Regions from separate parts of the Marinobacter sp. 3-2 genome, predicted to be linked through region 3. Evidence: predicted binding sites of a transcription regulator. Region 3 holds the regulator's gene; each other region holds the start of a gene.
The links. Region 3 encodes sigma-54, which starts transcription at its own class of promoters, with help from an activator protein. Its sites were predicted from a motif close to ANTGGCATNNANNTTGCTNT; they were not measured.
Positions count from the first base shown of each region.

Region 1: a site for sigma-54 is predicted at 8,041-8,060, ahead of flgB (flagellar basal body rod protein FlgB). Genes of this name have one in related genera too.
Region 2: a site for sigma-54 is predicted at 6,741-6,760, ahead of flhA (flagellar biosynthesis protein FlhA). Genes of this name have one in related genera too.

Region 1 is NZ_RJUQ01000014.1:225,617-235,886, reverse strand. Features, by position in the region: gene EDB94_RS13725 (HD-GYP domain-containing protein) at 171-1,478, shown strand; gene EDB94_RS13720 (organic solvent ABC transporter permease) at 1,468-2,583, opposite strand; gene EDB94_RS13715 (ABC transporter ATP-binding protein) at 2,845-3,795, shown strand; gene EDB94_RS13710 (ABC transporter permease) at 3,792-4,565, shown strand; gene queF (NADPH-dependent 7-cyano-7-deazaguanine reductase QueF) at 4,580-5,398, shown strand; gene EDB94_RS13700 (adenylate/guanylate cyclase domain-containing protein) at 5,429-6,868, opposite strand; gene EDB94_RS13695 (Mpo1-like protein) at 6,870-7,181, opposite strand; gene EDB94_RS13690 (nitroreductase family protein) at 7,337-7,888, shown strand; gene flgB (flagellar basal body rod protein FlgB) at 8,127-8,525, shown strand; gene flgC (flagellar basal body rod protein FlgC) at 8,560-9,009, shown strand; gene EDB94_RS13675 (flagellar hook assembly protein FlgD) at 9,028-9,705, shown strand; gene EDB94_RS13670 (flagellar hook protein FlgE) at 9,733-10,270, shown strand, end outside.
Region 2 is NZ_RJUQ01000011.1:340,928-351,197, forward strand. Features, by position in the region: gene EDB94_RS03355 (chemotaxis protein CheA) at 1-85, opposite strand, end outside; gene EDB94_RS03360 (protein phosphatase CheZ) at 102-887, opposite strand; gene cheY (chemotaxis response regulator CheY) at 908-1,291, opposite strand; gene EDB94_RS03370 (RNA polymerase sigma factor FliA) at 1,454-2,197, opposite strand; gene EDB94_RS03375 (MinD/ParA family protein) at 2,229-3,041, opposite strand; gene flhF (flagellar biosynthesis protein FlhF) at 3,110-4,417, opposite strand; gene flhA (flagellar biosynthesis protein FlhA) at 4,478-6,658, opposite strand; gene upp (uracil phosphoribosyltransferase) at 6,877-7,515, shown strand; gene EDB94_RS03395 (uracil-xanthine permease family protein) at 7,518-8,774, shown strand; gene EDB94_RS03400 (class I SAM-dependent methyltransferase) at 8,755-9,609, shown strand; gene flhB (flagellar biosynthesis protein FlhB) at 10,052-10,270, opposite strand, start outside.
Region 3 is NZ_RJUQ01000011.1:501,860-512,129, forward strand. Features, by position in the region: gene lptA (lipopolysaccharide transport periplasmic protein LptA) at 1-225, shown strand, start outside; gene lptB (LPS export ABC transporter ATP-binding protein) at 203-928, shown strand; gene EDB94_RS04110 (RNA polymerase factor sigma-54) at 1,086-2,606, shown strand; gene hpf (ribosome hibernation promoting factor) at 2,707-3,015, shown strand; gene ptsN (PTS IIA-like nitrogen regulatory protein PtsN) at 3,103-3,573, shown strand; gene rapZ (RNase adapter RapZ) at 3,602-4,486, shown strand; gene EDB94_RS04130 (HPr family phosphocarrier protein) at 4,494-4,763, shown strand; gene mgtE (magnesium transporter) at 4,858-6,219, shown strand; gene yjgA (ribosome biogenesis factor YjgA) at 6,235-6,762, shown strand; gene EDB94_RS04145 (carbon-nitrogen hydrolase family protein) at 6,772-7,617, opposite strand; gene EDB94_RS04150 (YhdP family protein) at 7,648-10,270, opposite strand, start outside.

The sequences.
Region 1 (10,270 bases), on a different contig from region 3:
CTGACGTTGATATGTGACTCCCATCACGTTGCTACATTTTGTTTCCTGTTGAACATTAGCGTTACGTTTTGTCGCGTTTGGGTTACCTGACGATACGATATTGTAATTGTGTCTTCCGGCGGTTCGGTCAGAATGGTAGCTATCGAAAAGTTTGTTGTGTGAGGTGGCCCGTGGGTGTCCAACAGAAAAAAGTCGCAGTTCATGATCTGGAAGTGGGCATGTTCGTGTCTGATCTGGACAGGCCATGGCATCAGACCCCCTTTCCGATTCAGGGTTTCCATATCCGGTCCCAGGATGACATTCGTGCACTGGTATCCCACTGCAAATGGGTTCTGGTCGATGTGGCGGAAGCAAGGGAGTCCAAAGAGGTAAAAGGCGGAAGCAAGCCGGCTTTCGGAACATTGCAAGGCAAGCGCAGGGGTGGGCGGGAGCAACTCCAGTTGCCGCCTCTGAGTATTCGCGAGCCAGTGACGTATGAAACCGTTACCAGTCTCAAGAAGGAAATGAAAACCTCAAAGCGCCTGCTTGACGATATGGAAGGCGCGCTGGATCAGCTTTTCGAGACTCTTCGTGCCGATGGCGTGCCAGATCTCCGGCCGATCGCTGCGATCACCAGCAAAATGGTGAGTAGCGTTGTTCGCCAGCCAGACGCTCTGTTGTGGCTCAGTCGCACCCGTGCTCACGACAGCTACCTGTACCGGCATGCACTGAATACCTCTGTCTGGGCCTTGGTGTGTGGGCGCCATCTCGGGTTGAACGAGGGGCTGCTGAACCATTTGGGCCTGGGTTGCCTGCTGTCCCAGGTGGGCAAGACCACGCTGCCTGCCGAGTTGCTGGCGCGGGAAGGCCAGTTGAGCTCAGAGGAGTATCTGACCTACCGGAGTTACGTTGGCCGTGGAGTCAGGATGCTTGAAAACAGCGGGCTCTCCCGTGCCGTGCTGAGTGTGGTTCAGGGGCATCGGGAACGTCATAACGGTTCCGGCTTTCCGGAGGGTGTCCGCGGCGATCGGATTCCATTGCTGGCCAAGGTTGCCGGTATCGCGGAATTTTTCGAATCGTTGATAGCGCCCCGGTCTCATGCCGAGCCGATGACACCGGCAAAAGCGGTCACGCTGCTCTATGAGATGCGCAATATCGAGTTCCAGGAGGACCTGGTCGAGAATTTCATCCAGGCGATCGGTATCTATCCCACCGGGAGTCTGGTTGAGCTGACCGATGGTCAGCGCGGTATTGTGGTTTCCCATTCCCCTGAGCGCCGTTTGTGGCCGCGGGTAATGGTAATGACCGATGCTGCCTCAAGGCCGTTGAAAACAGCCAAAATTATTGATCTGGCCAGATACAACGAAGGCAAGGAAGCGCCAGAAACCGTGCGGGTTCGCGATTGTCTGCCGCACGGTACGGAAGGCCTTGATCCTTCCTATTACGACGTGACCGGCGTGGAATCACGCTGGAGCCTCTCGCGCCTGATCAGCGGATAAGCACTCGCAGCTGTTTGCGAACCCACCGATAGGTATCCTCCGGACGGAAGCTGAGCAGCAGCTCGGACTCACCGCCGGAGGGGCCGGCGACAAAATACTCCACCTCTCCGCTCTGCCAGTCGGCTGAATTTATCTGGATATCCTGCGGGCGTGTGCTGATGGCCTCCAGCTCCGCCAGGGAAAGTCCGCCCCCGATTTTTCGAACCGCAACCTGCTTCAGGGCTGTATCAGTAGCCGGATGACTGGCAACGTCCTCATCCAGGAAATATCGGTTTGCGACGGTTGTACTGATCGCCTTGAGTTCCCGGGTGAGATAGGTCTGGGCATCCTCCGAATCAATGTCTTCCATGGTTCGCACGGCATTCTCGATTCGGTCCTTTTTGGCCTGCAGGTCTTCACTGTATTCAATGTCAGGATCGCGATCCTCATCATTCTCCGGTCGTGGCGGTGCGTTGTCGATTTCCTCCTGGGTGGGCGGCTCCTCACAGAGTTCATCGTCCTCGGGGTAAAAACAGATCGCGGCAAGCAGCTGATTGGCGGGAGACATCGGGTTGTTGGCCGTGAATTCGGATTCGCTGACACTGAAATCAATCGGCGCTGTCAGGCCCGGAAGGGCCGCGTTCAACTGCCTAATAACCCGGTCGCGGATATCGATACCGTCGCCCTCAGCAACATTCTGGCTCCAGTTCAGGAGCATCAGGAACCGGGACAGGTTCATCAGCGTTGTATTCTCCAGAACGTTTTGCTCAGTCAGCGTGTGGGTGCTCAATCCCTCATCATCCACCATTGGCGTTTTCAGCCCTGTGCGGGTGGTCTCGAAAAATTCGAGCAGGGTTACGTATTGCCTGGCCGGTACATCGCTAACCAGCGGCAGGTCTCCAACCCTGAACGTGAGGGTTTCGCCGGGGTAGTAGCGGAATTCTCCCGCTGTGTTCGTGGTGCCGGACTGACTGGCAGTCTGATAGGAAAGACCGTTAAAACCATTGAAATTGACTCGGCCGGTGCTCCTGTCGTCGCCGGAGCCTCCGCCGTCATCCAGACAGCCGGAGAGAGCAAGTGTGCCCAGCAGGGTGAACGTAAGTCGGGTGCGGTGAACGGATCTCATGGTTGAACGTACATTCCCTTCGTTTCAGCGCGCCTGCACCCGGGGTGCAGCAGCCTCTTTTGTAAATTGTTGTAACCGCATTATAGGGGCGTGATTTGCCTCATATCGGGATTCCTGTCGCAGTTTCCGTTATTGGTCCGGGCATGCCTCCGGCCGATAAGGGCCTTGAAATCAGCGACTTTGTCACAATAAATAGCAATCTAAATTCTGGCTGGCGGCGAGGGCCGTTCTTTGCCGTTTTTCACCGAATCGGGATGAGTTATGACCAATGCACTGGAAATTGAGGGCCTCACCAAAACCTATGGTGACGGCTTCAAGGCTCTCAAGGGGATTGATCTGCACGTCGCCGAGGGGGACTTCTTTGCCTTGCTGGGGCCCAATGGGGCAGGCAAATCGACCACCCTGGGTATTGTTTGCTCCCTGGTTAACAAAACAGCGGGAAAGGTGCGGGTGTTCGGATATGACACCGACACCCATCTCTCGGATGCCAAGTTGAACCTTGGTGTTGTGCCGCAGGAGTTCAACTTCAACCAGTTCGAAAAGGTCTTCGACATTGTCACCACCCAGGCCGGCTACTACGGAATTCCTCTTAAACAGGCCTCGGCGTCGGCTGAAAAGTATCTGAAAAAGCTCGGACTCTGGGAGAAGCGGGACACCCCGGCACGTATGCTCTCCGGCGGTATGAAGCGTCGTCTGATGATTGCCCGGGCCCTGGTTCATGAGCCCAAACTGTTGATCCTGGACGAGCCGACTGCCGGCGTAGATATTGAACTTCGTCGGTCCATGTGGACCTTTCTGGAAGAAATGAATCGTCAGGGCACCACCATTATCCTGACGACCCATTATCTGGAGGAAGCGGAAGCCCTTTGCCGCAATATTGCCATTATTGATCACGGCAAGATTCTGAAAAACACCAGCAAAAAGGCCCTGCTGCAGCAACTAAGCCTGGAAACCTTTGTTCTGGACACCGAGAAGACCCTTGATGCCGCGCCTGAACTGAATGGTTTCCCGACTCGATTGGACGGAGAAGGTGCTCTCGAGGTGGAAGTGCAGAAAGGGCAGGGGCTCAACCAGGTGTTCGTGGAGCTTGAACGGTTGGGCATCAAAGTGGTCAGCATGAGGACCAAGGCCAACCGGCTGGAGGAACTGTTTATTCGCATGGTCGAAGAGAACGCTGCGGAGTCAACTCAAACCGTGGAGGGTGCAGCATGACGCCACAAGCGCTCTTCACCGCCTTCAGTACCATCGTTTTCCGGGAGATACGCCGGTTTACCCGCATCTGGGCGCAAACCCTGTTGCCGCCCGCAGTCACCATGACCCTGTATTTCATTATTTTCGGCAACCTCATCGGCTCCCGAATTGGGGAGATGGGCGGCTTCGACTACATGTCTTTCATTGTGCCGGGGCTGATCATGATGTCGGTGATCACCAGTTCCTATGCCAATGTGGTGTCTTCATTTTTCTCCATGAAGTTCCAGCGCAGTATCGAGGAGCTTCTGGTGTCGCCGGTGCCGAACTGGGTAATCCTGGCCGGCTATGTAACCGGTGGCATGGCGCGAGGCCTCGGCATCGGGCTGATTGTCACGCTGTTGTCACTGGCGTTTACCCGCCTGTCCATCCACAACTTGCCAATGATGGTTCTGACGGTATTTCTGACTTCGGCACTGTTTGCCCTGGGTGGCTTTATCAACGCCATGTTGGCGACCAAGTTTGATGACATCTCCATTGTGCCCACGTTCGTATTGACCCCGTTGACGTATCTGGGTGGCGTGTTCTACAGCATCGATTTACTGCCGGGGTTCTGGCAGGGCGTATCCATGGCCAACCCTATCCTCTACATGGTCAACGGCTTCCGGTACGGCATTCTGGGCGTGTCAGACGTTAATCCGTTTGTTTCTCTTGGTATGATTCTGGTTTTCATCTCCGTACTGGCATTCATCGCTCTCAGAATGCTGGAGCGTGGTAAAGGCATTCGCCACTGATTTCAGGAACCACTATGGCACTTAACGACGCCCCGCTTGGCAAGACAAGCGACTACCCGGACAGCTACGATCCTGGGCTGCTTTTCCCGGTGGCGAGAGAGGAAAATCGCCGCCGCCTTGGTCTGGAGGATGGCCGATGGCCCTGGTTTGGCGAGGATCTGTGGCAGGCCTGGGAAATCTCCTGGCTGCGTCCAAGCGGCGTGCCGGAAGTGGCCTGGGCGGAGATTGTTTTTCCGGCGGCCTCGCCCGCAATCATTGAGTCCAAATCGCTCAAGCTGTACCTGAATTCGTTGAACCAGGCGGTCTACTCTTCTCGGGAGCAGGTCGCGGAGGTGATTACCCAGGATCTTTCCAGCGCCTGCGGCGGTGCTGTTCAGGTGAATCTGTTGAGCGTCGACGAATCCGGTGAAGTGATTGGCCGGCCGGAGGGCTTCGAGCTCATTGATGACGAGCCGGTCAGCGAAGTGGTTTTTGAATACGCGCCTGAGGCGCTTTCAGCGAGTGGGGAGGTGGTGACAGAACGGCTTTGCTCCCATCTGTTGAAGAGCAACTGCCCGGTAACCGGTCAGCCTGACTGGGCGACACTCCTCATAAGCTACACCGGACCGAAAATCGATCGGGGTGGTTTGTTGCGTTACGTGGTGAGCTTCCGGCAGAAACAGGATTTCCACGAGCATTGCGTGGAAACCGTGTTTACCGATCTGATGGGGCGATGCAACCCGGAGTCGCTTACCGTGGTTGCCCGGTATACACGGAGGGGCGGGCTGGATATCAATCCGTGGCGAAGCACGGAAACCGGCGGGGATGCCGGCCCAAGGTTGATACGTCAGTAGCAGGATTCTGTTTGAGCGCAGGGAAGCGCCTCAGGAAACATCCTCTTCCCGCCGCAGGCGATCTGCAGCATCTTCGAGAGCGGTCAGGATGGCCCGCCGCTCTTTCTCGGTGATCTTGTCCGAATCGAGATACATGGCGAAGCCGCTATGTTCGTGTTCCAGGAAGCTTCGGTTGGGCCCCATGTCGCGCCGGAAGTCGACCACTTCGTAAATCGGCACCGGCTTGCCAAAGCCCTTCACGGTAATCTCGCCCTTGTCTCTGCACATGATCTTGTCCTTGATCAGCGCGAAGGTTTCGTAGGAAACGAGGATTTCGCCCGGCTCCGCCAGGGACTCAAGCCGGCTGGCCAGGTTTACTTCCTTGCCGATAATCGTGTAATCCATCCGGTTCTCGGCGCCAAAGTTACCAACCGTGGTATAACCGGTGCTAATTCCCATGCGGATTTCCAGCGGGGTCTTGATGCCCTGGCTGCGCCATTTCTGCCGCATGATTTTCATATGCTTGCGCATCTCGATGGCCATGGAGACACAGGCAAATGCGTCCTCCCTCTGGCCACGGCTGGTTGGGTCGCCAAAGAACACCATGATGGAATCACCAACGAACTTGTCGATGGTGCCGCCATACTTGAGAGCAACTTCCGACATTTCATTGAAGTAGTGATTCAGCAGCTCGGTCAGTGCTTCGGGTTCCATTTCCTCAGACAACTCGGTGAAGCCTTTGATGTCAGAGAAAAACACCGCCAATTTCTTGCGCTGGGTTTCCAGTCTCACGTCCCGCTCACCGGTGAAGATCGACTGCCAGACTTGAGGCGAGAGATATTTGGACAGTTTGTGTGAGAGCGCGATGGACTGCTCCCGCTGGTTCTGGATCTGGGTCTTTGCCAGCATCAACGCCCGTGCCTGCTGGTGGGAATAGTAAGCCGTAACGCAAATATAAAGCCCGGTGGATAAAATCGACACGATACTGGTCAGCAGGGGCGAGTGTGGTCCGTCTGCCGGGCCGACGATAGCAACCGCCCCCGCAATGGAGGCCGCCATGAAGCCGGTGCCCAGGACCCACTGACGGATACCACCAACAATCAGGCAACTGAACATCAGCATCAGTGCAACGGCGAGGGAGGGGATGACGATCAGCCCGATGCAACCAATGAAAGCCCCACCAACCACGCAATCAAATATCAGCATTTTCTGACGGATGCGTGGCGAATTCCTGAGGAAAGTGCGGCGGGTCAGGGCATGGGCGATGTGGGGCCAGGTGAGGGCCCCGGCAACCAGCCAGAGAAGCCATTGCGGAAAGGCGCCCTGTAGAACGCCGGTTACGATAATGGCGGCGGTTGAGGTGTATGCCAGTACCCGGCCATTGTAATCGGGCATCGGGGGAATGGCGATCGGGTTGCCCGCCGCCTCGGACGAGAGGGCCCTGCCAGCTGAGCTACTGGCATTACGCAGGTCTGCCGGGGCACTCATCATTTCAGAAACGGATCCTGCCAATGAGCATGTCGCGGAACATGACCCAGTCACCCATAAGGCTGTACAGTGGATATTTGAAGGTAGCGGGGCGATTTTTTTCAAACTTGAAATGACCAACCCACGCAAAGCCATAGCCTATGACCGGCAAGGCCAGGAGCCACAACAGCTTACCCGAAGCCAGAGCCCATACGGCGACTATCAGGACCAGGAGGCTTCCAGCGAAATGCAAGCGGCGACAGGTGACGTCGCTGTGCTCTTCGAGGTAGTACGGATAAAATTCGGAAAAGTTATTGAAGGTTTGCTGGTTGCTCATTGTGTTGCCACTCAACGTTGTACGACCGCGTCATTTATAATTGTTGGTAGACCCGACTACGACTAAAGGTTAACAGCATTACGTAGAACCCACAATTCACAGCCATGAATTGTGTTCGTACCTATATTTCAACAGTCTTTAAACAGCGAGCAGATATGACCGCAGTTACCGATTTCCTCCTGAACCGCTCCTCTGAACCGAGGCTGGAATCACCCGCGCCGGATTCGACAACCCTCGAAAGGGCCTTTTCCTGCGCGGCGCGTGCACCGGACCATGCACTGCTCAGGCCCTGGCGCTATCTGGTGATCGAGGGTAAAGGCCTTGAAGCCCTGGGAGAGCTGTTTGCGTCCACCTGTGCCAATAACAGCGATGAGAAAGAAATCGAGAAGCTCCGGCGTGCCCCCCTTCGCGCACCCATGGTCATCGTTGGTATCGCGTCGCCCAGGACGCATCCCAAAGTACCGGAAATCGAGCAGGTCATGTCGGCAGCTGCCGGCATGAGTTTTGTTGAGCTTGCCCTTCAGGATGCCGGTTTCGGCGTGATGTGGAGAACAGGCGGCGTTGCCTACCACTCCTCGGTTCACCAGGGGTTGGGCCTGGAAGAGCATGAACAGATTGTTGGCTTTCTCTACACCGGAACGGTCTCGGCATCCAAGCCGTCTGTGCCCAGACCGGCGGTGGACGAGTTTGTGAGCCATTGGCCCTGAGACCTTGTTGAATACCCCCGGCTTCTGCCGGGGGAAGCAGCTTGCCGCTTTTTCTTGCCCTTTTCCTTTCTCCTTTCCCGTAACCGCTACTCGGATTCTCTGCAGGGCCTGCCAACACTGGGTTTCCTGACAAATTAACACCTGACCATAATTCTGGCATTCAGCTTGCTTTAGTCCTGTCAAAGAGCACAGCCGGCAAAAACAGCTCGGCATACCAGTGCAGTTTTCGGGAGGCAACATGGCAATTACGTTTGATTCGGCTCTGGGCATTCATCAACACGCGGTTGAAGCGCGTGTTAAACGCGCCGAAGTGCTGGCAAACAACTTGGCGAACGCCGACACCCCGGGTTTCAAGGCGCGGGATCTGGATTTCCAGGCAATGATGCAGAAGGCCCAGGAGCAGGTCAGCGGATTCCAGATGGCCAAAACCCATGACGCGCACATAGATACCTCGCCATCGGCCTCGGAAAGCGATTTGATGTATCGGGTTCCCCATCAGCCGTCGGTTGACGGCAATACGGTAGACGCCCAGCAGGAGCAGACCCGGTTCATGCGCAACGCCATGGATTTCCAGGCCAGCTTCCAGTTTTTGAACAGCAAGTTCAGCGGTTTGACCAAAGCCCTCAAGGGCGAATAAGCCGCAGTCACAGGATTAGCGAAGGAGAATTGACATGTCACTGGGCAGCATTTTTGACATCGCCGGTTCCGGCATGACCGCGCAATCACTGCGGCTGAATACAACCGCGTCCAACATTGCCAATGCAGAAACGGCGAGTTCCAGCACGGGGGAAACCTATCGTGCCAGGAAGCCGGTTTTCTCGGCGATTCAGCAGTCTCTGATGAATCCCGGGCAGGGAGGCTTGCCCATGGCTGCCGATGAGGGGCCAGGTGCCGGCGTGAGGGTTGACGGTATTGTCGAGAGTGATGCGGAGCTTCAGATGCGTTACGAGCCCCATCACCCGGCGGCCAACGAAGACGGTTATGTCTTCTACCCGAATGTGAATGTGGTCGAAGAGATGGCGGACATGATGTCGTCGTCCAGAAGTTTCCAGATGAATGTGGATGTCATGAACACAGCCAAGTCCATGATGCAGCGCATTCTGACTCTTGGTCAGCAGTAACAGGGTGAGGAGCACAACATGACTGCAGTAAATGCAACAGACGCGTCGGATGTTCTGAGCCAGTACCAGCTGAAGCAACAGAATGGCGGCCAGGGCACCAGCGAGCTGGGCCGGAACGAATTCATGGAATTGATGCTGGCGCAATTGAAAAACCAGAACCCGCTGGAGCCCCAGGACAACGGCGAGTTTATCTCCCAGCTTGCACAGTTCAGCTCACTGGAGGAGATGCAGAATCTCTCCGGCACGGTTGAGGATGTGGTTGGCCAGTTCCGATCCACCCAGGCGCTACAAGCGTCGGCCATGGTGGGTAAAACCGTGCTGGCACCTTCCCAGATCGGGATCCTTGGTGCCGAAGGTGAAATTACCGGAACCATTCAGGTGCCAGCTTCGACAGGTGGGCTCCGCCTGTCCATCGAAGGGCAGAATGGCGAGCGGGTGCGGCAAATCGACATGGGCAGCAGCCAGGCAGGTGTTGTGTCCTTCCGCTGGGACGGCCAGGACGGTAACGGCAATGCCTTGCCGCCTGGGCCCTACCGCATTGTGGCAGAAGCCTCCTATCCAGATGGCCCGCAGCAGCTGGGCACTATGGTGAGCGCTAATGTGGACAGCGTATCCCTGGGCCAGGGCGGCTCGATAACCCTGAATCTTGCAGGCATGGGCTCCATCGCCTTGTCTGACGTGAAACAAATTAACTGAGACCGGTGAAACACCAAGGGGTGAACCATGGCATTTAATACAGGTTTGAGCGGCCTTCGTGCGGCATCGGTGGATCTGGACGTCACCGGCAACAATATTGCAAACGCCAGCACCGTCGGCTTCAAAGGCAGCAAGGCGCAGTTTGGCGATCTATACGCAAGCGGGTTCCTGAGCGCAGGCACCAACCCGATCGGCGACGGTGTCCGGGTTCAGGACGTTAAGCAGTCTTTTGGGCAGGGCAACATCAGCTTCACTGACAATGGCCTGGACATGGCGATTGCCGGCGATGGTTTCTTTATCCTGAACAACGGCGGCGAGATTCGTTATTCCCGCGCAGGACAGTTCGGCATTGATAAGGAAGGCTATGTAACGAACAACCAGAATATGCGGGTACAGGGATACACCGCGGACGAGGACGGCAACTTGTCTGGCATCCGGGGAGATTTGCAGATTGCAACAGACAACCTGGCTCCGAGAAGGACGACAAACCTCGACTCCGATCTGAATCTTGATTCCAGGGAGTCCGTGCTGGAAACCCGTGTTCGGGATGTCGGGCCTCTCACTC
Region 2 (10,270 bases), 160 kb from region 3:
CCAACTGCTCTGACAGCTTTTCGAGGATCTCGCCGGCTTCTACCAGGAAGTCCTGCAAAATCTCTTCATCAGCATCAAACGCCATGCGTTACCCTCATTATTCAGAAACCGAGACTGGACAACAGGTCGTCTACGTCGTCCTGCCCCGAAACTACATCTTCACGCTCATCGGCCTTGATCTGGGGCCCGACGCCCTTCTCTGCAGACTCTTCTTTTTCTTCAATCTGGTGCACCGTGCCCGTGAGCTGGTCCACATGACTGGCCATCACCACCAGGCTGAGCATCTGCTCCTCAACCTCTTTCACAAGGGCGGTGACCTTCTGGATGACCTGACCTGTCAGATCCTGATAATCCTGAGCCAGCAGGATTTCCGACAGGTTGCTGTACATGGTGTCGGCATCGGTTGCCATGCTGACAAAAAAGCGATCAATCCGGCCGTACAGCTCGCGAAACTCAGCCGGCTGCATTTCCCGGCGGCGCAGGCGCTGCCACTCATCACGCAACGCGGCGGCCTCGTCTCTGAGGGCATTGGCCACCGGCATGGTTTCCTCAACCAGGTCCATGGTCCGGTTGGCTGCTTCACCGGTCATCTGCACAACGTATTCGAGACGATCAGAGGCATCAGTCATCTTTGACAATGCTTCCTGCTGCTCGGCGTTACGGGGATCAATCTGGAAGTTCCGGATTGCTTCGTGCAGGCTCCGCGTCAGCCGCCCTACCTCACGGTACAGACTCTGATCCCTGACCTCGCTGAGTTCATTGATCAGGGTCATGGCTTTGGCATAATCACCCGCATCAACACTCTCGGCCAGTTCCGCTGCCTGCCGCTGGAGCTTTTCCGTCACCTCCGGTTCAAGGCCCCGATGGTTCTTTTTGCTATCGCTCATGAGAGCCATCCGACCTCTGGTTACTGGATTCTTTCAAAGATTTTCTCAATCTTTTCCTTGAGCACGGCAGCGGTGAACGGCTTGACCACATAACCGTTTACGCCTGCCTGGGCAGCGGCAACGATCTGGTCGCGCTTGGCCTCAGCAGTTACCATCAATACCGGCAGGGTTTTCAGATTCTCGTCCGCCCGAACGGCCTTGAGCAGGTCGAAGCCTGACATGCCCGGCATGTTCCAGTCGGTCACCAGAAAATCGTATTTGCCGCTTTTGAGCATTGGCAGTGCCGTGTTGCCGTCGTCAGCTTCATCGGTGTTGGTGAAGCCAAGATCACGCAGCAGGTTCTTGATGATCCGTCGCATTGTGGAGAAATCGTCCACAATGAGGATTTTCATGTTTTTGTCCAATGGGACCTCCAGTTAGTAACACCCGGAATTCGTTTGACCTTTGCGTTCAAAGTCTAGCAGGCCGCTGTTTTAACCGCTTATTGTCGGACCTTTGCTTCGGTTGTAAAGCATCGGTTACCAAAAACTACAGACTACCTCGTTGGCGACACAGACTGAACGCGGTCAGTTGTCCGATTCCTGACGCCAATCCGAGAGCCGTCCCCGAAGGCGCAGGGCTGCCTGGCTGTGAATCTGGCTTACCCTGCTCTCACTGACGCCGAGCACCGCGCCAATCTCCTTGAGGTTCAGTTCTTCCTGGTAGTAAAGGCTCAACACCAGCTTTTCCCGCTCCGGCAGGTCTTCAATCGCCTCAGCGAGGCTCCGCCGGAAGGCATCGGAGGACAACCCCTCAAGGGGATTATCCTGCGTCTCTGTCTGTTCTATCGGCAGCTCTCCGGATTCATTGAGCTCGTCGAGGCTAAAAAGTCGACCGCTGTTGGAATCGGAAAGGTAGGAGTGGTATTCGGGTAGCCCCATACCCAGCTCTTCGGCCACTTCCTGGTCGTGGGCTTCGCGGCCAAGTCTATCTTCAACGGCCTTGATGGCCTGGGAAATGCGACGGGCGTTGCGATGAACAGAACGTGGCACCCAGTCACCCTTGCGGATTTCGTCCACCATGGCGCCGCGAATACGGATACCGGCGTAAGTCTCGAAGGTAGCACCTTTGGTAGAACTGTAACGCTGGGCGGCCTCGAGCAGACCGATCATGCCGGCCTGCATCAGGTCTTCAAGCTGGACGGACGCCGGCAGGCGAGCCATCAGGTGAAGGGCAATTTTCTTGACCAGCGGCGCGTGCTGCTCAATGAGCTGAGCCGGCTTCTGCGCACTTGACTGGTTATAGATTCCGAGGTTTTTCGCCAATGTCATGTATCCGGTTTTTTGTTTGACTGGATCCGATTCAGACTTCGACGAGCCGCTCCACAAAAAATTCCAGATGCCCGCGGGGAGAGGACGGCAACGGCCAGCTATCTACCTTGTCCGCCAGCGCCTTGATGGCCAGTGAAGCTTTCGCCCTGGGATAGGCGTCCAGCACCGCACGCTGCCGCTGAACTGCTTTCTTCACGGCCTCATCGTAGGGGACTATTCCTACGTATTGTAGTGCCACATCGAGGAAGCGCTCGGTGACCCGGGTCAGTTTTTCAAACAGATGCCGGCCTTCCTGCTCATTCCGGACCTGATTGGCAAGAATACGGAAGCGGTTGGTTCCATAATCACGGTTCATCAGCTTGATCAGGGCATAGGCATCGGTGATCGAGGTCGGCTCGTCGCAGACAACCAGCAGCAGCTCCTGCGACGCTCTCAGAAAACTGACCACTGACTCGGAAATACCGGCGGCGGTATCAACGATCAGGACATCGATCTGATCACCCAGTTCGCTGAACGCATTAATCAGCCCGGCATGTTCCATGGGGCTGAGCTGGGTCATTCGTTGGGTACCGGAAGAGGCGGGGACAATCTTGATGCCACCGGGACCATTCACCAGAACGTCCTTCAGATCACAATCGCCCGCCAGAACATCCTGGAGGTTGCGATTGGCAGTGATGCCCAGCAAGACGTCGATATTGGCGAGCCCCAGATCGGCGTCGAGCAGCACCACTCTCCGGCCTTTCTGCGCCAGGGCAATTCCGAGGTTCACCGACACGTTACTCTTGCCGACACCACCCTTTCCGCCGGAAACTGCAATCACCTGTACCGGATGTGCTCTGCTCATACTGTTTTTGGTCTCTCGCCACGTTTCGCCGGCTTTGTCTCCGACGCCTGCTGTCAATCTGTCCGGTCTCAGGCGTGTTCTTTCAGGCCCTCTGCGACCGCTTGCTGTTGCTGGAGTGTTTTCAGCCGATCCACGGCCAACCGCACCAGCGGAACGGCTTCTGCGTGGTGCAGGTCTTCAGGAATCTTCTGGCCGTCTGTGTAATAGGCTACCGGCAGACCGGTTTCCATCACAAACCCGAGAGACTCGCCCAGCGTCAGGGCCTCGTCGATTTTGGTCATCACACAGCCCGCAAGATTTGCCATCTTATAGCAATGCCACACGGATTTCATGATGCGAGGCTGACTGGTTGCCGAGACCACCAGATGGGTTTTGATATTGTGATGGCTGCGAGCCAGTTCGGCCAGCTGTTCCTGATAGCCTTTGTCCGCACTGGTCAGTCCGGCGGTATCAATCAGCACCAGATGACGGTCTGACAGCTCGTCCAGAATATCGTCCAGACTGTGGCTCTCATCCACGACCCGAACCGGCACATTCAGGATCCGACCGAACACGAATAACTGCTCGTGCGCCGCCACCCGATAGCGATCCGTGGTAACCAGGGCCACGGAATCGGAACCATGCTTGAGCACGTAGCGAGCGGCGAGTTTTCCGATGGTGGTGGTTTTCCCGGACCCTGTCGGCCCCACCAACGCGTAGGCGCCGCCCTCATCCAGCCACTCCATGCGGGAGGTCCGGACCCCGGTACACAGCATTTTCAGGGACTGCTTCCAACCGTCTTCCAGACGCCCCGCCTTGTGACGACGGGAAATTGACCCCGCCAGATCACTGCCGAGGCCGAACTCCTGCAAGCGCTCGGCAAGCCTCTGCTGCACGGCGGTGGTCGCAGAAACCTCCGGCTCCGTTTGCGGCCGACGGCCCTGCATCATGTCTCTGAGCGAGCTGATCTCGGCCCGCATCTGCGCCAGCTCATCGGAATAGGCTTCCCTCGGCGCCTGTGGCAGAGGTTCAATATCACCAAAACCACCGCTCACCTCTTCCTGAATGGCAGCGAACGAACCGGCGTAGCTCGCGCCCTGCGATGCCCGCTTTTCCCGTACTTCACGGATGCGGTCCCGGGACCGGCTCAGCTCGTCCTCAAGACGCCTGTGCTGGTCGGCCTGCATCTCGGCCAAGCGGGACCCGTTGGTGGCTTCTTCTGCCTGGTTGCCCAGTCGCTGGCGCGCCATATTCTCGTCATAGTCCAGCGCCGTCACAATTTCGACACCGCCGTCGACCCGACGATTGGAAAGGATCACGGCGTCCGGCCCCATCTGTTCACTGACCTGCTTGAGCGCCTCGGCCATGGTCTGAGCAAAAAACCGTTTTACTTTCATGATGCCTCTTCCTCCACCGGCAACGCCGTGCCGGCGCTGTCCGCTCTGTCATCCGCGCCGTTACTGGCCAACGGACGCCACGATCGTAATCTGTTTGTTATCCGGAATTTCCTGGTACGAGAGCACATGGAGCCGCTCTACCCCGTAGCTGGCGAACTTCGCCAGCACCGGCCTCAGGGGCCCGGACACCAGCAGAATGGCTGGCTTGCCGAGCATCTCCTGACGCTGGACGCTCTCCTGAAGCGAGCGCTGGAGTTTTTCAACCATATTCGGCTCCAGGACCAGGCCAATATCTTCCTGTCCGCCGGATTGTTGACTCTGCTGAACAGACTTTAGCAATAACTGTTCCAGATCCGGATCCAGGGTGATCACCGGTATCTCTGATTCGTTGCCGCAGATACTCTGGACAATCATCCGGCGCAGGGACTGCCGCGCAACGGTGGTCAACAGCTTCGGATCCTGACTCTTCGGATGCACGTTCACGATGGCCTCGGCAATGGACCGCATGTCTCGGATCGGCACTTCTTCCTTCAGGAGGTTCTGCAGCACTTTCAGCAGCAGACTGATGGATACGGTGGTGGGTACCAGTTCCTCGGCCAGCTTCGGAGAAATCTTTTCAAGCTGATCCAGCCATTTCTGGACTTCCTCATGGCCCAGCAGCTCGTGGGCGTGTTTCTGCAGTACCTGGTTAAGGTGGGTCGCGACCACCGTACTGGCATCGACCACGGTATAGCCGAGCGTCTGGGCCTGGTCTTTCTTGTCTGGCTCAATCCAGCTGGCGTCCAGACCGAACGCCGGATCCTTGCCTTCAATGCCTTCTATCTTTCCGAATACCTGACCGGGGTCGATGGCCAGTTCGCGGTCCGGATGGATTTCCGCTTCGGCAATGGTCACGCCCATCAAGGTGATGCGGTAGACATTGGGCATCAGATCGAGGTTGTCTCGAATGTGGACCGAGGGCATCAGGAAGCCGAGATCCTGGGACAGCTTTTTACGAACGCCCTTGATACGACTGAGCAACTGGCCACCCTGTGACTTGTCCACCAGCGGGATCAACCGGTAACCCACTTCCAGACCGACAATATCGACAGTGGACACATCGTCCCAACCCAGCTCCTTGGTCTCTCCGGGGGCCGGTAGTTGACGCCCCTGATCGCCGCCAGCATCACCGCCTGGAGGCAGATCACGACCCGCCGGCCGTGGAGCCGCCCCGCCCGCGCCCCTAGCCGGGAATGCGCCATCTTCTTCGACGGTCTGTCTCTGGTGCTTCCAGATATACCAGGCAGCGCCGGCGGCCAGTGCACCCAGACCCAGGAAGGCCACGTGGGGCATTCCGGGAATCAGACCGAGAATGATCAGGATAGCGGCGGCAATGGACAGCGCCTTGGGCGCACTGAACATTTGCTGGAGGATCTGGCCGCCCATGTCCTGGCTGGAGGTAACCCGCGTTACCATGATTGCAGCAGACGTGGACAGCAGCAGCGAGGGAATCTGCGCCACCAGGCCGTCACCAATGGTCAGCAGCGCATAGCGCTCCATGGCCAGCCCGAAGTCCAGACCGTGCTGCAGCATACCAATGGCAATACCGCCAATGATGTTGATGGCAAGAATCAGCAGGCCAGCAATGGCGTCGCCCTTCACAAACTTGGACGCACCGTCCATGGAGCCGTAGAAATCCGCCTCCTGGGCGATTTCGGCACGACGATGTTTGGCCTCATCCTGATTGATCAGGCCGGCGTTCAGATCCGCATCAATCGCCATCTGCTTGCCGGGCATGGCATCCAGCGTGAAACGGGCGCTCACCTCGGAGACCCGGCCGGCACCCTTGGTCACGACCAGGAAGTTGATGATCATCAGGATCGCAAACACCACCAGACCCACGGCGTAATTGCCGCCGATCAGAACGGCGCCGAAGGATTCGATCACTTTACCGGCGGCATCGCCGCCTTCGTGGCCGTTCAGCAGAACAATCCGGGTGGACGCCACGTTCAGGGCGAGACGCAAAAGTGTGGCTACCAGCAGGACTGTCGGGAAGGACGCAAACTCCATCGGCCGCAGGGCGTAGACACACACCAGCAGAATGACAATGGACAGGGTGATGTTGAAAGTAAAGAACACGTCCAGGAGGAACGCCGGCATGGGCAGAATCATCATGCCCAGCAAGCCCATCAGCATGATGGGTATGCCCAGGTTGCCCCGCGTCAGGGTTTTGACGTTATTGAGGACTAAAGCTCTGTCCATGCCGGATACTTCTCCGATTGGCCGTGCCTGCAGGCGTTTTGAAGGTCGAAAATCTGACACCGGAGCGTCGTTTGGAAGGGTTATCGCAAGATCCGTACCACTCCTTAGGGGATTTCCGTTAAGCAGCCATTTGCGGCCTGACTCGCCTTGCCAGATGCGGTATCCTTGCGCCATTTGATCGCGACGCCAAAATTCCAACCAGACACACAGGTGACCCCATGCCAATCCACGAGGTAAAACACCCTCTGATCCGCCACAAGCTCGGCATCATGCGCCGTGCGGATATCAGCACCAAGAATTTCCGGGAGCTGGCACAGGAAGTCGGTGCGCTCCTGACCTACGAGGCCACCAAAGACTTCAATCTGCAGGAAAAGACCATCGAAGGCTGGGCAGGGCCGGTTAACGTGGAACAGATTCACGGCAAGAAAGTCACCATCGTGCCGATCCTGCGGGCCGGCCTTGGCATGCTTGACGGTGTCCTCAGTCTGATTCCGGTGGCCCGGGTCAGTGTTGTCGGCCAGATCCGCAATGAGGAAACTCTCGAGGCCAGCACCTACCTCGAAAAGCTGGTGGGCGAACTGGACCAGCGCATGGCCATGATTGTCGATCCGATGCTCGCCACCGGCGGCTCAATGATCTCCACCATTGACCTGCTCAAGAAGGCTGGCAGCACCGAGATCCGGGCCCTGGTTCTGGTTGCCGCGCCCGAAGGCGTTGAAAAGGTTCTGGAAAAACATCCGGACGTGTCTATCTACACCGCCTCCGTTGATGAGCGCCTCAACGACAAAGGCTACATCCTTCCGGGTCTCGGCGATGCCGGCGACAAAATCTTCGGCACCAAGCAAAAGGACGTTTAAGAATGCAGGACCATACCAACGACCCGGTCTGGAAACAGGCCATTGCTGGCTCCCAGATGCTGCTGGTGGCGTTCGGCGCGCTGGTTCTGATGCCACTGATTACCGGGCTGGATCCCAACGTGGCCCTGTTTACCGCCGGCCTGGGCACCCTGATCTTTCACGTGGTGACCGGCGGTCAGATCCCGATTTTCCTCGCGTCGTCCTTCGCCTTTATTGCCCCCGTGATTGCCTCCAAAGGCAAGTTCGGCATGGAAGAGACACTCGGCGGCCTGATGGCAGCGGGTATTCTCTATATTTTCCTCAGTGGACTGGTACGGATGCGGGGCACCGGCTTTGTCCGCCGCCTGCTGCCGCCAGTGGTTATCGGCCCGGTGATCATGACTATCGGTCTCGGCCTGGCGCCGGTTGCCGTTCACATGGCCTCCGGCCGCACCGGTGATGGCGCGAACCAGCTGATTCCCTACGACACGGCGATCTGGATCGCCATGATCTCGCTGGCCGTAACCATCATCATGTCGGTCTGGTCGAAAGGCATTTTCCGGCTGATTCCGATCATGTTCGGCGTTATCACCGGCTACATCCTCTCCGCGTTTGCCGGTATCGTGGATACCACGCCAATCCGGGACGCCGCCTGGTTCGCCGTTCCCAACTTTGTTGCGCCGGAATTCAGCTGGGGCGCCGTGCTGTTCATGATCCCCGTCGCCATCGCGCCGGCCATCGAACACATCGGCGACGTGCTGGCCATCGGCAACGTGACCCGAAAGAACTACCTGGAAAAGCCGGGCCTGCACCGCACCCTGCTGGGTGACGGCCTGGCGACCAGCGCCGCCTCCATGCTCGGTGGACCGCCCAACACCACCTACTCGGAAGTCACCGGCGCGGTTATGCTCACCAAGAACTTCAACCCCAAGGTCATGTGGTGGGCTGCCTGCATCGCCATTGTTCTGGCTTTCGTTGGCAAATTCGGCGCAGCACTGCAAACCATCCCGGTGCCCGTCATGGGCGGCATCCTCTGCCTGCTGTTCGGTTCCATTGCCGTCGTTGGCCTGAACACACTGATCCGCCACCAGGTAGATCTGTCGCAGTCTCGCAACCTGGTTATCGTAGGCGTTACCCTGGTGTTCGGTATTGGCGGCATGGTGCTCGGGCACCTCGAAGGCATCGCGCTCTGTGCGGTGGCTGCCATCATCCTGAACCTGATACTGCCCGGCAGCCGCGAGGCGTGGGGTAAAGCCGTCTATGAGCAGAAAGCCGACTGACAGCTCCGGCATCAGCTTCACTGCCCTGTATACCGGTGCCGTCTGGCACCGGTACGGGCTCTCTGACGACACCCTCATTACAGAAAAGGGCCGCTGGCTCTATCGCCTGATGACCCCCTTCGAAGCCGCCAGTCAGGCGACCATCGGCGGAAACATCCGCACCTTCCTGCTGCAACGACATCTCATTATCGACCACCTGATTGATCAGGCCATCCGCGACAAGGGCATTACACAAGTGCTGGAAATCGCCTGCGGCATGTCGCCCCGGGGGATTCGTTTACGGCAGAAACACCCCCTGCTCCACATGGTCGAAGCCGACCTGCCCGACATGGCCGCCCGCAAGGCCCTCCGCCTGATGGCCACGGGCCGCCTCGGCGACCACCACCAGGTCACGCCCATCGATATCCTCGCGGACTACGGTGAGTATCAGCTGGAAAAAGTGATCGACCGGGTATTCGAGAACGACCAGCCGGTGATCATCGTCACGGAAGGCCTGACCAGCTACTTCTCTCTGGAAACCATTTCCGAGTTCTGGCGCCGACTCGCCGCCACCATGGCCAAACGCCCGGGCTCGGTTTACCTCTCCGAAAGCTACTACCAACCCCGCCAGCCGGTTCTGAACACCACCCTCAAGGTGCTCGGTGGCGTCCTCGGCGCCGTCACCCGCAGCGAGGTATCTTTCCACTTCCAGACCGACGAAGAGACACGGGAGCATTTCCTGTCCTGTGGGTTTGCCTCCGCCACAGTGCACGATCCGCGTTCCTGGTATGGGACTCTGCCAATCCCCGAAAGCCGCGGAGAGCCAATGGTTCGGGTTATTGAGGCTGGCTGCTGACTTTCTGGAATTACAGCCTGCTAGTTTGAGGGATGCGTGGTGGTGAAAGGCCTTTCCAGGACACGCTACGAGCACATCCATGTGCGCTTGGCTGTGGCCATCCATGGCCACAGACAGTCCTGGAAAGGCCTTCCACCACCACTTGTCATAACCTCCAGATATCGCTCTGGATTTATTTTGCCTGGTTGAAAGTCTCGCCATTAACCAGGATTAGAACGCAGGTTGGATTAGGCGCAGCCGTAATAGAACCTACGATTCTCGGTTTTGATGATATCGAATGGTTCAAAAGCGGGTTGGCGGGTGGGCCTCCCAAAAATGTCGGCGGCCATGGATGGCCGACGCCAAGCGCACATGGATGTGCTCGTAGCGGTTTTTGGGAGGCCCACCCGACAACCCGCCAGCACCCAAACCCGCAGGCTACTTTCAGGAACCCAACTCCAAACTAAACGTCCCGCCGCAAATCCGACGGAATCGGGAACTCTGGCATACCGGGCTTGGGCCCGCGTCCCTTGCGGAACTGTCGGAGCTGGAACACATAGGCGAGCACTTGGGCAATGGCCATGTACAGGCCATCGGGAATCTCCTCGCCGATGTCGGTGTTGTGGTACACCGCCCGAGTCAGCGGCGGCGTTCTCAGGATCTCGACTTTGTTCTCACGGGC
Region 3 (10,270 bases):
ACCGACAGCCAGCTGACCTTTGAACGGGAAGCGGTGATTGAGCAGAATGGCAACCTGTTCCGCGGCGACGTGATTCACTATGATACCGCTGGCCGCGTTGTAACCGCAGAAGGCGGCGCCGAGACCGGCGATGGCACTGGCCGGGTAGAAATGGTGATCCAGCCGCGAAGCGCCGACAGACGCACTGACAAACAGGAAACCGATGGCAGTTCTGAGAGCCAGTAACCTGGCAAAGAGTTACAAGCAGAAAAAAGTGGTTATCGATGTGTCCCTGGAAATCCGAAGCGGGGAAATTGTCGGACTGCTAGGCCCCAACGGCGCCGGGAAAACCACCTGTTTCTACATGATCGTGGGGCTGGTTCCTGCCGATCACGGGCGGATTACCATCGACAGCCGGGATATTACGCCGCTGCCGATGCACGGTCGGGCCCGTCAGGGCATCGGCTACCTGCCACAGGAAGCCTCGGTTTTCCGCAAACTGTCTGTGCGCGACAACATCATGGCGATCCTTGAGACGCGGCAGGGCCTGAGCAAGGCAGACCGGCAGAAAAAGCTCGAGGAGCTGCTGGAGGAATTCCACATCACCCATATCCGGGACAGCGTTGGTATGGCCCTGTCCGGTGGTGAGCGGCGACGGGTGGAAATTGCCCGGGCCCTGGCCATGGAGCCGGCTTTCATCCTGCTGGATGAGCCCTTCGCCGGTGTTGACCCTATATCCGTCAGCGACATCAAACACATTATCCGGCATCTGCGGGACAAAGGGATTGGCGTGCTGATCACCGACCATAACGTGCGCGAGACTCTCGATATCTGCGAGAACGCGTACATTGTTTCCGGCGGGCACATCATCGCCTCCGGCAATGCTGATGCGATCCTGGCCAATCAACAGGTCAAGGAAGTCTACCTCGGGGACGAATTCAGGCTGTGACAGTGAATGGCTCATTGTTTTGATGATCTGTAGCAAGTAAACTCGGCAAAGAACTTGCTAGGGTAAAGAAAAACCGCGGCAAGTAACCGGCATATAAAGATTTTTTCAAGACCTATGACACAAAGCGCTGATGAGTGACGGATCCTGAACCATGGTTATGAAAGCCTCCTTACAGTTAAAGCTGGGTCAGAGCCTGACCATGACACCCCAGCTGCAACAGGCGATCCGGCTTCTCCAGCTATCTACCCTCGACCTCCAACAGGAAATCCAGCAGGCACTGGAATCCAACCCCATGCTGGAGACATCCGAGGACGACGATCAGACCGACACGTCCACCGAGAGTGACGAGCGCGAGGCCAATGCGGCCGAGTCTGCTGCCGAGACCACGCCGGAACCGTCCAGCGACTGGGACGAATCCGAGAACGGCCCGGACTGGTCGTCGGAAAACGAGATTCCGGATAACATTCCGGACGACCTGCCGGTCGACACGGCCTGGGATGACATCTACCAGTCCGCCCCTGCCCCGGCAGCCCGCAACGACGATGAAAACGATCACGATTTCGAGACCCGCAACTCGCCCACCGAGACCCTTCAGGATCACCTGGAATGGCAGCTCAACCTGACTCCCCTGAGTGAGCGGGACCAGGCCATTGCCCACGCCCTGATGGACGCCGTGGACGAGCGGGGCTATCTCACCAGCCCTCTGGAAGAAATCCACGCCGGGCTGCTGGACGAGAACGAAGAAGACCCCCTTGAACTGGATGAAGTGGAAGCCGTCCTGCATCGCCTCCAGCACTTCGATCCCCCTGGCGTGTTTGCCCGGGATTTGCAGGAATGCCTGCTGATCCAGCTTAATCAACTACCCCCGGAAACACCCTGGCTCGCCCAGGCACGCCTGGTGATCACCCACTACATCAACCTGCTGGGCAACCGGGACTACGCCCAGCTGTTGCGTCGCAGCCGCCTGAAAGAAGATCAGCTCAGGGAAGTCCTGGCGTTGATTACCGGCCTCAATCCGCGCCCGGGCGACGTGATTGATCGCGCCGAGCCCGACTACGTGATTCCGGATGTCATCGTTCGCAAGCACAATGGCCGCTGGCGTGTTGAGCTGAATCCGGAAATTGCACCGCGCATCCGGGTAAATGCCAGCTATGCTTCACTTATAAGGCGTGCAGACAGCAGTGCAGACAACACCTACCTCCGCGATCAGTTGCAGGAGGCGAAGTGGTTTATCAAGAGCCTGCAGAGCCGCAATGAGACCCTGCTGAAAGTAGCGACCCGTATTGTCGAGCACCAGCAGGGTTTCCTGGATTACGGCGAGGAAGCAATGAAGCCGTTGATTCTCTCGGACATTGCCCAGGCGGTGGAAATGCATGAATCAACGATTTCACGGGTAACCACCCAGAAATACATGCATACCCCCAGGGGTATTTTCGAACTGAAATATTTCTTCTCCAGCCATGTCAGCACTGATGAGGGCGGAGAGTGCTCTTCCACGGCCATACGCGCGATGATCAAGAAGCTGATTGCCGCCGAAACACCCAAAAAGCCGTTGAGCGACAGTAAAATTGCAGCCATGCTAGGGGAACAGGGTATCAAGGTTGCGCGACGCACCGTTGCCAAGTACCGGGAGGCCATGCACATTCCGCCGTCCAACGAACGCAAGCGGCTGGTCTGAATACCCCGGGACGGGATGCAACACCGTATTCGCCGGCGCACAATGCGCCAGCACCCAGACCGGCTCCCGGGAGCCGGCATGATGACAACAGGAGACGCCTATGCAACTCAACATTTCAGGCCATCACGTAGAACTGACTCCCGCACTGAAGGATTACGTTTCAGAGAAGTTCGAGAAGCTCGAGCGTCACTTTGACCACATCAGTAACTGCCAGGTGACCCTGGAAGTGGAAAAGGTGCGCCAGATTGCGGAAGCCACATTGCACGTGGTAGGTGGTGAGATTCACGCAAAGGCAGAAAACGAGGATATGTACGCGGCCATTGATGCCCTTATCGACAAGCTCGACCGTCAGATCCTCAAGCACAAGGAAAAGAATGTAGAACGGATGCACGGAAACGGCTCTCGCTAACGCGCTGTTTTCATGCACTTCATCTAATCGAGCTGCGACATGAGTAACGTGTCGCAGCCTTTTTTTTAACGGAAATGCAGTCGATCCATGAGCGACACATCCCTGACCATAGACAACATTCTTGCGCCGGAGCTCACCCTCTGCAGGGTAGCTGCGTCCAGCAAGAAACGGGCCCTGGAGTTTATTGCCGAGCAAATAAACCATCAGGACAACACGCTCAGCGAGACCCAGCTCTTCAACAACCTGATTTCCCGTGAGCGCCTGGGCAGCACCGGCATTGGCCAGGGAATTGCCATTCCCCACTGCCGCCTGGAAGGACTTGATCACGTGGTGGGTGTGCTGATGACGCTTGAAGAAAGCGTGGAGTTCGATGCTATCGACAATCAGCCAGTGGATCTGATCTTTGCCCTGATTGTGCCAAAAGAGGCGACGAGCGAGCACCTTGAGCTGCTGAGCCAACTGGCGGAGAAGTTCAACGAGCGGTCATTCTGTGATCGCCTCCGGCAATGCGAGGACGCCAGCACGCTGTACCAGCGCATGACCGCCTCAGGCGGCTGATATTCACTGCAGTGGAGGTAAGGTGGTCATGAAGCTGATTATCGTCAGTGGCAGGTCCGGTTCGGGCAAGAGTACCGCACTTCATGTGCTGGAGGACCTCGGGTTTTATTGCATCGACAATCTTCCTATTGGCCTGCTCTTCCCCCTCACACGGGAAGCCGCCAGCCAGACCAGGCCTGGTCGACTGGGCAAGATGGCCGTCAGTATCGATGCGCGGAACCTTTCCGGCGAGCTGGCCAATTTTGAGGAGATCTACCGGCGCCTCCAGGAAACCGGGGTTACCGTTGAAATCATCTTCCTGGACGCCGACGAGCAGTCGCTTCTGCAGCGTTTTCACGCCACCCGCAGAAAGCATCCGTTGAGTGACGACAGGACCTCTCTCCGGGAAGCCATTACCAGCGAGAAGAAACTGCTGGAGCCCCTCTCCAAGCTTTCCGATCTTTACGTAAATACCACCGGCATGTCCATGTACGAGCTGCGGGACATGGTCAAGCAGCGCGTGGTCGGTCGAAAAGATCAGGAACTGGCTCTCCTGTTTCAGTCTTTCGGCTTCAAACACGGCGTGCCGCTGGATTCCGACTACGTTTTCGATGTCCGCTGCCTGCCCAACCCCTACTGGGATACCAGCCTCCGCAAGTATGTCGGTACGGATCAGCCGGTTATCGAGTTTCTGGAAAAAGAACCGGCAAGCCGGAAGATGATCGAGGACCTGAAATCATTTCTGGATACTTGGCTGCCCTCTTTTGCAGACAGCAACCGCAGCTACATGACCATTTCCATTGGTTGTACCGGCGGCCAGCACCGGTCGGTGTATGTGTGCGAGCAGTTGGGTGAGTACTTCCGGCAACGGTACAGCAATGTGCAAGTGCGGCATACCGAGCTGCCACACCTGCAGACCCGGGAAGAGATCTGATCGAGCCATGATTCGCCGCCCCATTACCATTATCAACAAACTGGGCCTGCATGCGCGCGCCACTGCGAAGCTCGTCAACACGGCATCCGAATACGACAGCAGCGTGCGTATCAGTGGCAAAGGCCGGGATGTGGACGCGAAGAACATCATGCAGGTGATGATGCTTGCCGCCAGCAAAGGAACCGATGTGGAGCTTATTGCCGACGGACCGGACGAGGAACAGGCCATCGAAGCATTGGTGGAACTGATTAACAACTATTTCGGTGAGGGCGAGTAATTCCGCCTTCCGTACGGCATTCACCTACAACTCTTTCTCACCGATAGCGCCTAACTCCGCTATAATACAGGCGTTTTCTGACGCCGGGTGATTCATGACCGATATTCTGGAAAAAAGCCAGGCCCGCCAGCGTCTTCGTTCCCTGAGCGAAGCGCTGGACAGTGGCGCACTGAAGCAGGTTGCCCGCATCCTGAACGGTGGCCTGAGCCCCAGTGATATTGCCCATTTGCTGGAATCCTCACCGCCCCGGCAGCGGGCCCTGCTGTGGAACCTGGTGGACAAAGACCTCGAAGGCGAGGTTCTCCAGTATCTCAGTGATGATATCCGAGGCTACTTCCTGAGCCAGCTTAATGCTCAGGAACTGGCGGACATCATCGAGGATTTCGAGTCAGACGACCTGGCCGACCTGCTGCAGCAGCTGCCGGATACGGTCATCCAGGAAGTCCTGGAGACCATGGACGAGCAGGACCGGCAACGGGTGGAGGAAGTTCTCTCCTATCCGGAGGACACCGCCGGCGGTCTGATGAACACCGACACCATCACGGTGCGCCCGGACATCAGCATAGACGTCGTACTGCGTTACCTTCGGCGGCACCGCAACCTGCCACCCATGACGGACAGCCTGATCGTGGTCAGCCGGCGGGACGATTTCATTGGCATGCTGCCCATCACGAAAATGCTGGTCTCCAACCCCGCCTCCACCGTGCGTGAAGTCATGGATACCGACATCGAGCCTATTCCCGTGAGCCTCTCCGACACCAAGGTAGCGACATTGTTTGAACGCTACGACCTGATCTCGGCGCCGGTGGTGAATGAGGAAGGCCGACTACTAGGGCGCATAACCATCGATGACGTGGTTGACGTTATTCGGGAGGATGCGGATCACTCCCTGATGAGTATGGCGGGCCTGGATGAAGACGAGGACACCTTCGCACCGGTCTGGAAGACATCGCGCCGCCGTGCCATCTGGCTGGGGATCAACCTGATCACCGCCCTGATCGCATCGGCTGTGATCGGGCTATTCGAGGAGACCATCGCCAAGGTCGTGGCCCTTGCAGTACTGATGCCCATCGTCGCAAGCATGGGCGGCATTGCGGGCAGTCAGACCCTCACCCTCGTCATCCGCGGCATGGCTGTGGGGCAGATCAGCGGTGCCAACGTCCGCTGGTTGCTGAACCGGGAGTTCCTATCTGGCATCATGAATGGAATACTCTGGGCCGCCGTTGTTGCCGGTGCCGCCATGCTCTGGTTCCAGGATGTGATGATCGGAGCGATCATTGCTGCCGCGCTGGTGATCAATCTTGTCGCCGCAGCGCTGGTTGGCACGGTTCTGCCACTGTTTCTCAAATCTCGCAATATTGACCCGGCCCTGGCAGGCAGCGTGATTCTCACGACTGTGACCGATGTAGTCGGGTTCATGGCCTTTCTTGGCCTCGCGACGATTTTCTACGCTTAAGCGGATCTCGGATTTATGAAAGACCATCAAGACAACGACGCGCCGGAATACGACGGCCCTAGCAAATCTCAGCTGAAACGGGAAATGCACGCCCTGCAGGATCTGGGCAAGCGGATGCTGGGCCTGAGCAACGATCAGCTGGAGACCTTGCCAATCAGCGACACCCTCCGCGCCGCGATCGAGGAATCCCGCCGTATCCGCCAGAACGAGGCCAAACGACGGCACCTGCAATACATCGGCAAGGTCATCCGACAGGAAGATGATCCTGAAGCCCTGGCGAGAGCCATCGACGCCTTCGATGCCGGTAGCGAAGAGCACACCCGCAGACACCACCTGGCGGAACGCTGGCGGGACCGGATGATTGCCGAGGGCGATCCCGTTGTTGGCGAATTCTTCAGCTACTGCCCCAGTGCCGATATGCAGCACCTGCGAAACCTTGCTCGAAACGCCCGAAAAGACGTCGAAAAACAGAAGAACACCGGCCAGGCCCGGAAACTGTTCCGTTATCTCAGGGAGTGCATCGACGACGCCGAGGCCATGTGAGCCGTTGGCTCAACCTTTGAGCCGGCGGTGCTCCCACACCGGCATCCGGGCGCGCAGATTGGCTACCTGATCGGCGTCCAGTTCGGCGGTGACCAGACCCGGGCCTTCTCCCATTTCCGTCACGATCCGCCCCCAGGGATCACAGATCAGGCTGTGGCCATAGGTGCGACGGCGCTTGCTGTTCTGGCCACCCTGGCCAGGCGCCACTAACCATACCTGGTTCTCGATCGCGCGCGCCCGGATCAGCGGGTACCAGTGGGCATCACCGGTCTGCCAGGTGAAAGCGCTCGGAAGGCAAATCCAGTCCACCTCCTGCTCACGCAGCAGCCTGAACAGCTCCGGAAAGCGAAGATCGTAGCAGATCGCCAACCCCAGCTTGCCCGCGGGCGTATCCACGGTCACTATCTGTTCGCCGGGCTCGAAGGTGTCCGATTCGCGGTATTGACCATGGGCATCTTCCACCATGGCATCGAACAGGTGAATCTTGTCGTAACGGGCAACTTCCTTACCCTGGTCATCAAAGACAATGCAGGTTGCCCTGACCCGATCCTCCAGATCTGAGCCGTCCGGTCGTTTGGCCACGGGCATCGACCCGCCAACGATCCAGAGCCCCAGTTTCCGGGCCTGTTCGGCCAGGAAAGTCCTTATGACAGGCTCGGACCCCGCCTCCTGGCGACCACGATCAATCATCTGACTGGTGGCCAGAACCGCAAAATTCTCGGGCAGTACGGCGACCGAGGCGCCCTGCTCGGCAGCCCGGGCCAGCAACTGTTCCGCTTCGCGCAGATTGGCGTCGATGTCATGACCGCTGACCATCTGGATGGCTGCGACCCGGTTGGAAACACGCTTGTTCATGACTGCCTCCGATATTGCCAAACAGAAAAGTTATTCGCCGGTGTCAAAAACCCGTTGCAGATTCACTTCCGGCTCGTCCCATGAGCCGGTCACGCTGTAGGTTGCGCTTGTCAGCCTGCTCAAAGGATCGCCCAGAATCTTGTCCAGCACAAACAAGGCGCCGCCGATCGGCGCACCGGCACCCATGAGCAGCGCCGCCAATGGCAGATTCTGAGTCAGGGGCAACACAACCACAAGCCGCATATCCAGCTCCTCGCTGGCCATATTGGTCGTACCACTGAGTTTGAAGGCGCCGGATGGGCCCACTATCTGCAGTTCGGGATCCATGGTCAGCAAGCCATTGATGATCTGCGCCTTGCCCGAGATCGCGTCGAATGCCACCCCACGCTCATACAGATCGGAAAAGTCGAGCTTCAACCGGCGCCATAGAGTGTCAGAGTTCAGCAGATTGAACACCCGGAACAGTTGCGCCGTGTTGTTTCGCTCCAGGATCACGCCCTCATCCAGCCTGAGACTGACCGAGCCACTGAGCTCCGGTATGGAAAGCTCATCCGGACGACCGGGCCAGTCCAGATCCAGCTCTATGTTGGTCCCCTCGTTAGTGACCGGCATTTCAGTGTCGAGGAGCTCGTTCAGATCCGCGAGCGCCCCCCCGCTGATGGAACCTGTAAACCGGCTGGTTTCCCGGTCTCCGACGATGCTCCAGCTCATGTCGCCCAGCAGTGTCAGGGAATTCAGGCGCCCCTCGATGTCATTTACCTGCAACCGGAAGGGTTCAGGGCGGAGCCGGAAGGCCCACTGCCCCAACGATTCGTCGTTCAGTTGCAGTTCCGAAATCGAGACGTCGATATCCGGCCAGTTTCCCATATCCAGTGCGCGGAACGCCTCAAGCTGCTCTTCCAGGGTCAGTAATTCCGGCGAATCCTCAGAGGGTGTCTCACTGCGTACGAGCCGTAACACCTGAAAATCGGCCTTCACCGTGTCGCCATTTTGCGGAATTGTCAGTCGCCCTTCGGCGCGTTGCGAGCTGGTGGTCACCACCCACCGGTCACCAAGATCGAGGGCATTGATATCAATATCGTTCAACACCTGCGGGCCAAGGTGCAGGCGGCCAAGACGCAAATCAAACCCGGTCTCTTTCCATAACAAATCGAATGTTGCGCGGTTTTCCCAGTCGCCCGTAATGCCAAGCCCGCCGGCGGCCGAGGGATTGATGGTTGCCCGCAGCGGTGCTGCCTCATCCGCCGTTTTTGACAGTGGCTCCGGCCAGTCAACTGCCAGCCCCTCAAGAGTGGACCGCACGCGGATCCCCGACGTTGAATCCGATCCCACGTCGAGGTCCGCGGTATAGGTAACATTGCCCTGCAAACCAAAACCCGAACTGGTCCCAAGTCCCGCCTGCTCAAACACCCCGGGCACCGGTAACGTTCCCGACTGCCGGATGGTAAGGGCATTGCCCGCCCGGGACTTGCTGAAGGCAATGGTTACCGGTTCATCGAAAAATTCGGCAGTCAAAGGGCCACCGGAGAAGCCGTTTTCGCTGTGGTAGGTCAGTTCACCCTGAACCGACCGCCAGGCCAACCCTGCCGAGGGGTAGGAGACGGTGCCTTCCTGTGCGGCAATCTTTGCCTCAACCACGGGGGGCTGCTCCGCCCCCAATGGCAAGTCGATATCAAGATCCAGCTGATACTCACCACCATATTCAAGCTTCTGGGCCTCTGTGCCTGCCATGTCACCCAGGGGGCTATTTTCCATCCAGAACCCGACCGATTCGCCGGGCACCCGTGCCGAGGCATCCACCCTTATCCGTGTGCCTTGATCGGAGGGCACCACGCGAACCGTCCCTGGATCGAGATCCAGGCCACCGGTCTGACCTGCTTCGAGTCGGACCAGCGTGTCGCCATTGTGAACCCTGACACTTCCCCGGGCACCCGTGACCTCCGGCCAGGCGTCATCGTAGCGGACAGATGCCTGTTCGAATTCATAGATCATTGAGGTGACGAAGGAGCCCCGGGGTGCACCAGAACCTATCTGACCATGGCCGAAAAACGTCCCTGAGGTAATATCGGCCTCGAGAATGGCGGTCGTGAGCCAATCGTACAAACCGGGGTTTACCGCCTTAACCGGAACGAAATCCGCCAGCATGTCGGCGTTGCCGTTTTTCACCGACACTTTCAGCCCCAGATTGTCCTCACCCTCTCGATCCATCCTGAGGTCAAAAGCACCGTCCAGTTCGGTGGCCTCGCCGTAACGCATCCGTACGCCATCCGAAAACACACGGGTAATAGCGCCATCCAGCAGCCAGGTCACTTCGCCCTCAAGTACGGGGAATGACCAGGCGCCCCCGAAAAGCTGGGGAAAATCCAGAGAAACGGGCGACTCGCCGGCGGCAATCCGGACATAGCCTCGTTGCCGGTCCAGAGCGATGTCTCCGTTTACAGAGGTAACGCCGGGCGAGCCGCCGTGGGCCCGAACACTAACGTCACGCAACCGGCCGGAAAGCTGAAAGTCTTCCGGGGCGCCCTCGGGGAAGAAGATTCTCAACTGGTCCAGAAAGCCACCGGGCCGATAGTCCTGCAGGGCCCGGAGTGCACGCTCCGGCAATAACGGAAGCCGCGCAGCGAGGCGACGTGTGGGCGCAAGCGGAAGGGCG